Regions from separate parts of the Streptomyces sp. NPDC005195 genome, predicted to be linked through region 2. Evidence: riboswitches for the same ligand, from Rfam matches in the RefSeq annotation. Region 2 holds a riboswitch; the other holds the start of a gene.
What was found. Region 2 has a riboswitch for cyclic di-AMP ahead of ABZV34_RS23260 (LysM peptidoglycan-binding domain-containing M23 family metallopeptidase). Riboswitches for the same ligand answer to the same signal wherever they lie in the genome.

Region 1 (3,391 bases), on a different contig from region 2:
CGTGATCTGCGCTGTATCTACTTGTGACAAGTGATCGAGTGAGGCTACGTTCACCCATCAACGCGGCTCATCAGCCGCGTAGTCACCTGCTGTCACGTGAAAGGCTCTCGCATGCTCTCCGGGAACGGCCGCCATCGTCGCCCCCGTCAGGCTCCGGCCCTCATCGTCGCGGCAGGAGTGACCGGATCGGCGATCGCCATCCCGCTGCTCGGTGCCGCGAGCGCGAGCGCGGCCGACGGCACCACATGGGACCGGGTCGCCGAGTGCGAGAGCGGCGGTCAGTGGAGCGCCGACGACGGCAACGGGCACTACGGCGGCCTGCGGTTGACCCAGGAGAACTGGCAGAGATACGACGGCCGCATGTACGCGCCGAGCGCCGACGAGGCCAGCCGGTCGCAGCAGATAGCCATCGCCAAGAAGGTCCTGGCCGACCAGGGTCTCGCCGCCTGGCCGACCTGCGGCCCGCTCTCCGGGCTCAGCGAGCACTCGGGCGAGGTCTCGGTCGACACGGGCGTGGCCGGCGACTCGTCCAGTTCATCTGGTTCATCCGATTCATCCACTTCGTCCGGCTCCCTGTCGGACTCGCTGGGGATCGGCTTCTCGCCGTCCGGCTCGTCCTCGTCCGATTCGTCCTCGGACGGGATCGAGAGCAGGACGAAGTCGGACACCTCCTCGGACGGGGACTCCGTCAGCGACCCGGAGGCGGACAGCGAGGGCGCACGGACGGCGAAGGGTGGCGAATCGGGCAACTCGGGCCAGGACGGCGACGCTTCGGCGGCGTCCGAGGGCGCGGCCACCGGCGCCGGGCGCCACCGTGGTGGCAGTGCCGCCGAGAACTCCACCGACGACGCGGTGGACGGCCGCGGCGACGACTCCTCCGGCCGGCACACCTCGCGCGACTCCGGCACCTCCCGCGCCGTCGTCGACGGCTCGTACGTCGTCCGCACCGGAGACAGCCTCTCGGCGATCGCCGACGCCCTTGACCTCGACGGCGGATGGGCCGGGCTCTACGCCGGGAATGAGAAGACGGTCGGTGTCGACCCGGACCTCATCCTCCCCGGTCAGAGCCTTGCAGTTGATGCCGAATCGGGCGAAAAGTAGCGGGAGTTCACGTCATGGTTCGCTGTGTAATGTCCGGTTTGGAGCAAGTGAGAGATGGATCTCAAAGGCCCTGATCGTCTTTGAAATTCGGTCGATCGACTGCTTACGGTCATCACCGCTCGCCACAGCGGGCCCCGACGGTCGCAACGCCGAATCCTGCCAGCGGCCGTACGGGAACAGTCGACGCGTCAAGCGCCGTAGGCAGGAGCGGGGGACCCAAGGTAAGCGCCGTGCCCGGTAGTTGACCGGGAGCGGCTTGGGGTGAAGACGTGCGCCGACGGCGCACGGCCGGGCACTCACCCGCCCGAACCCGACAGCTCACCTCGCAGGCGTCGGTGAGGGGATCACTCGATGCTGTTTTCCAGCAAGGGCAAGCACCGCCGTCCGTCCAAGGCCACTCGTGTGGCCACGCTCGCCGGTGTCACCGGCGTCGCCATCGCCGCTCCGCTGATGGCGGCCGGCAGCGCCTCCGCCGCCACCGCCTCCGAATGGGACTCCGTCGCCCAGTGCGAGTCCGGCGGCAACTGGTCGATCAACACCGGCAACGGCTACTACGGCGGCCTGCAGTTCTCGGCCTCCACGTGGGCCGCGTACGGCGGCACCGCCTACGCCTCCACCGCCGACAAGGCCTCCAAGTCGCAGCAGATCGCCATCGGCGAGAAGGTCCTCGCCGCGCAGGGCAAGGGTGCCTGGCCGACCTGCGGCACGGGCCTGTCCGGCGCCGCCTACACCGGTGGTACGGCCACCCCCGCGAAGCCGTCCACCTCCAGCGGCGCGCAGAGCACCGCCACCCGTTCCACGGACACCGCCGCCTCCCGTTCGTCCGAGCGCCCCGCGGCCCGGAAGACCGTCTCCACCCCGACCGGCAAGAAGGTCAAGAAGGGCGACGGCGAGTACAAGGTCGTCAAGGGCGACAGCCTCAGCTCGATCGCCGAGAAGAAGAAGGTCAAGGGCGGCTGGCAGCACCTGTTCAAGCTGAACAAGGACATCGTCGACGACGCGGACTTCATCTACCCGGGCCAGCAGCTCCACCTCAGCTGAGACGACGGTCCTCTCGGATGACGGTCCTCTCGTAGGAAGGGTCTCCACGCGGAGACCCGAAGAGGGTCACCCCCGTCCCCACGGGCTCCCCGCTCCGGTGCGTCTTCCCCCGTACGCACCGGAGCGGGGCTTTTTGTTTCGAAGGGGAACAATATTTACCCTCAGTTCTGCTCAAGGGGTGGTCGAGCGTCCGGCCGATCGCCCCGGGCCGGTTAGGCTCATCCCGCGGAGCCGAACGCGGCACCGTGCAGTGCGGGCCCCGCGGGCCCGCGTACCCGCGTCACATCCCAGAAGGAGATGCTCGTGCCGTCCATCGACGTCGTCGTAGCCCGGGAAATCCTGGACTCCCGAGGCAACCCCACGGTCGAGGTCGAGGTCGGCCTCGACGACGGCAGCACGGGTCGTGCCGCCGTTCCGTCCGGCGCCTCCACGGGTGCCTTCGAGGCCGTCGAGCTCCGTGACGGTGACCCCAACCGTTACCACGGCAAGGGTGTCGAGAAGGCCGTCCTCGCCGTCATCGAGCAGATCGGCCCGGAGCTCGTCGGCTACGACGCCACCGAGCAGCGCCTGATCGACCAGGCCATGTTCGACCTGGACGCCACCGACAACAAGGGCTCGCTGGGCGCCAACGCCATCCTCGGCGTCTCGCTGGCCGTCGCGCACGCCGCCTCCGAGGCGTCCGACCTCCCGCTCTTCCGCTACCTGGGCGGCCCGAACGCGCACCTGCTGCCCGTTCCGATGATGAACATCCTGAACGGCGGCTCGCACGCCGACTCGAACGTGGACATCCAGGAGTTCATGATCGCCCCGATCGGCGCGGAGTCCTTCTCCGAGGCGCTGCGCTGGGGCGCCGAGGTCTACCACACCCTCAAGTCCGTCCTGAAGTCCAAGGGCCTGTCCACCGGCCTCGGCGACGAGGGCGGCTTCGCCCCGAACCTGGAGTCGAACCGCGCCGCGCTCGACCTCATCCTCGAGGCCATCAAGCAGGCCGGTTACGTCCCCGGTGAGCAGATCGCGCTCGCCCTCGACGTCGCCGCGTCCGAGTTCTACAAGGACGGCAAGTACGAGTTCGAGGGCAAGTCCCGCTCGGCCGCCGAGATGACCGAGTACTACGAGGAGCTCGTCTCCGCGTACCCGCTCATCTCCATCGAGGACCCGCTGTACGAGGACGACTGGGCCGGCTGGAAGGTCATCACCGACAAGCTGGGCGACAAGGTCCAGATCGTCGGCGACGACCTCTTCGTCACCA
Region 2 (3,391 bases):
CGAGGAGTGGCTCCACGTCCTCCAGGGACGGCTGCGGCTGCGCCTCGGGGACACCACGCAGGTGCTCGCGCCCGGGGACAGCGCGCACTTCGACTCGCTGACCCCGCACCGTATAGCCGCCGCCGACCAGGCGGGGGCCGACCTCCTTTTCGTACACACCCTGCTGCAGAGCCCCGCCGCCGCGCTGTGCCTCGGCCCGGCGGCGCCGCACCCGACCCTAGGAGAGACGTCATGACGGAACCCACGGAGCCCGGCCACCGGCGGTCCATGGAGGACAAGCTCCCCCGTGCGCTGTGGGTGCGGCTGATCATCTACGTGGCCGTCGGCCACCTCTTCGCGGCCTTCATCTACCTGCTGTTCACGCTGGGGGCGCAGAACCAGTAGACCCGGCGCACGGCCACGGCCGCGGGGCGCACGGCCGTGGGCCGCACGGCCCGTGGACGTCAGTCGAGGAGCCTGTCGCGCAGCCGGTCCCGCAGCTCGGGGGTGAGACGCAGGGCCTCCTCCAGATAGCCGTCGACGCCGCCCCAGGTCTCCTCGATCGTCTCGAAGGCCGCCGTCAGGTACTCGGCCCGCGCGTCGAACAGCGGGCTGAGCAGCTCCATGACCTCGGGGGAGCTGGGCGTGTCCGAGGTGCCGTTGCGGTGCACCTTGTAGCGGCGGTGGCGCGCGTTCGACTCCAGGTAGTCGGCGACGATGGCGTCGCGCTCGACGCCCACGGCGAGCAGCGTCACGGCTATGGACAGGCCCGCGCGGTCCTTGCCCGCCGCGCAGTGCATGAGCGCGGGCACGCTGTCCTCGGCCAGGGCGTGCAGCACCTGGGAGTGCTCGGCCGTCCGCTCGGTGACGATCGTCCGGTACGAACCGATCATCCGGTCCGCCGCCCGGCCGTCGCCGAGGTGGGCACGGAGCTGGTCGAGCTCGCCGTCACGGACCATCTTCCAGAACTCGCTGCCGTCGGCCGGGTCGGTCAGCGGAAGATTCACGTTCCGTACGCCGGGCAGCTCGACGTCCGGCCCCTCCAGTTTCTGGTCCGAGGCGTTGCGGAAGTCGAAGATCGTGTGCAGCCCGAGGGAGGAGAGGAACGCGGCGTCCTCCTTCGTGGCGTGCGCGAGGTGGCCACTGCGGAACAGCCGCCCGGACCGCACCCGCCGGCCGTCCACGGTGGGCAGGCCGCCCACGTCTCGGAAGTTGCGCACTCCGGCCAGCTCCGGCTCGGTCGACGGGACCTGCTGCGTCACGGGGGCTCCTCCCATAGGGCCGTCGGCACCGCTCGTCGTCGCTCGCCGACGGGAATCGCCTCTCGACGATACGACATGGGTACCTCGGGCGATGAGTTGTCCACAGGCGTCGCCTCCGAGGTGGGACGGCCTTGACGACCTCCGCGCCGGAGCACCTCACGACCCCCGTCCTCGCGCGGCAGCGGAGCGACGGAGGGGTCCGCGCGGCGGCCGCGGAACCGTGTGGGGATCTCGATGCGTCAGTCGTCAGATTTCGTAACGTGTGACCGGTGTGGGGGAAATGTCGCTTTCAGTCCAACTCGTCCCGAGAAAGGGCCCTCTGGGGTGTCGTGCGTGAGCAGCGTCATATACGTGACGATGCGTTGCGACCTTCGTCCCCCGGGGTGCCGCGCGGCCCGGGGGATCGCCGGGGTCGAAAGGGGCACCGCGCACGGAGGGTGACGGACAATCAGGACATCGATCAAGAAAGGTGGTCGTACGGAGATCGCGGACAGTTGTCGACGCGCTGTTCTCTCGCCTACGTTCGCCCTCAATCCGGACGGACGCCCAATCCTGCCGCCGCCCGGAATCCGCACTCACCCGTACGCGGCAGGAGCGGGGGACCCACAGGTACGACGCCTGTTCCGGTCTCCGGAACGGCTAGGGGTACAGCCGCGCCCGCGCGGCCGGGCATCTCCAGCCCGCACCCGACAGCTCACCTCGCAGGCGCCGGAGAGGAATGCGTCATGCCCGCGAAGGGTAAGCACCGTCGTCCCAGGTTTCTGCGCCTGCCCCGCTCGATCGCCCTGGCCGGCACCGGTGGTGCCGCGCTCGCCCTGCCGCTGATGGGCGCCGTCTGCGCCCATGCGGCGGCCCCGGCGGCAGCCGTCCCGTCCGCCGTGCAGAAGATCACGACGGTCTCCGCGCCCGCCGCGGCCGACGGGGAGAAGACCTATGTCGTGAAGTCCGGTGACACGCTCGCGAAGATCGCGGACCGGCAGCACGTCAGCGGCGGCTGGAAGAAGCTCTACGCCGACAACCGCGCGGTCGTCGGCGGTGATCCGAAGCTGATCCGTCCCGGCCTGAAGCTCACGATCGTGGGGCGGAGCGCCGCGGCCGGCGCCACGCCGCAGGCGGCGGAGTTGTCGTCCGTCTCGTCCGTGGGCTCCGCCACCGCGCTCTCCGTGCGGCCCGCCGTCGAGACGGCCACCGCGACCGACACCACCGCGGCCAAGGCCGCCCAGGCCGCCGACGCGGGGTACACCCTGCCCGTCGAGGGAGCCACCATCGGCACCGGCTACAAGGTGCCCGGCAGCATGTGGTCCAGCGGCTACCACACCGGTGTGGACTTCGTGGTCCCGACCGGCACCACGGTCAGGTCCGTCGCCGCGGGCACCGTCGTCTCGGCCGGCTGGGGCGGCGCGTACGGCAACCAGGTCGTCGTCCAGCACGCCGACGGGCGGTACTCGCAGTACGCCCACCTGTCCGCGCTCTCCGTCTCGGCGGGGCAGACCGTGACCGCGGGGCAGCGGCTCGGCCTCTCCGGCGCGACCGGCAACGTCACCGGACCGCACCTGCACTTCGAGATCCGCACGACCCCCGTCTACGGCTCGGACGTGGACCCGGTCGCGTACCTGCGCGCCCACGGCGTCGTCGTCGCCTGACGCCCCCACACGTCCCGAGGGCCGGACCCCACGCTTCACGGGGTCCGGCCCTCGGTGTCTCGTCAGTGCCGCGCCGCCGCCCTTTCCGGATCTCGGGCGTCCAGGCGCGGTGGCTGTTCAACCACGCCTGAGAGAGCCCTATTCCGGATTTCGGCCAATTTTTATGAGTGGCTTATCTCACCACCCGTCAACCCATTCCTACGGTCGCGTAGCTCACATCCCAAGGTGAATCATGGCTCGATGTGGCAAACGATTCGAAGAGTGACAACAGAGCGGTGATCGGGTCGTACGTGGCGGTGGGGGACAGCTTCACCGAAGGCGTCGGCGACCCCGGCCCCGAAGGAGCCTTCGTCGGTTGGGCGGACCGTTTCGCGGTGCTGCTCGCGGACCGGCAGCCGGAAGGCGACTTCACCTACACCAACCTCGCCGTGCGCGGGAAACTGCTCGACCAGGTCATCGACGACCAGCTCCGGCGGGCCAAGGAACTCGCCCCGGACCTGGTCTCCT

Region 1: linked by a shared signal. The riboswitch ahead of ABZV34_RS13300 (transglycosylase family protein) and the one ahead of ABZV34_RS23260 (LysM peptidoglycan-binding domain-containing M23 family metallopeptidase) in region 2 are both predicted to bind cyclic di-AMP.

What each region holds. Positions count from the first base shown of each region.
Region 1 is NZ_JBEXHZ010000009.1:122,625-126,015, forward strand. It holds gene ABZV34_RS13295 (transglycosylase family protein) at 112-1,101, shown strand; cyclic di-AMP (ydaO/yuaA leader) riboswitch at 1,285-1,448, shown strand; gene ABZV34_RS13300 (transglycosylase family protein) at 1,453-2,142, shown strand; gene eno (phosphopyruvate hydratase) at 2,440-3,391, shown strand, end outside.
Region 2 is NZ_JBEXHZ010000024.1:1,362-4,752, reverse strand. It holds gene ABZV34_RS23275 (XRE family transcriptional regulator) at 1-235, shown strand, start outside; gene ABZV34_RS23270 (DUF6126 family protein) at 232-384, shown strand; gene ABZV34_RS23265 (tyrosine-protein phosphatase) at 444-1,241, opposite strand; cyclic di-AMP (ydaO/yuaA leader) riboswitch at 1,808-1,962, shown strand; gene ABZV34_RS23260 (LysM peptidoglycan-binding domain-containing M23 family metallopeptidase) at 1,967-2,884, shown strand; gene ABZV34_RS23255 (SGNH/GDSL hydrolase family protein) at 3,160-3,391, shown strand, end outside.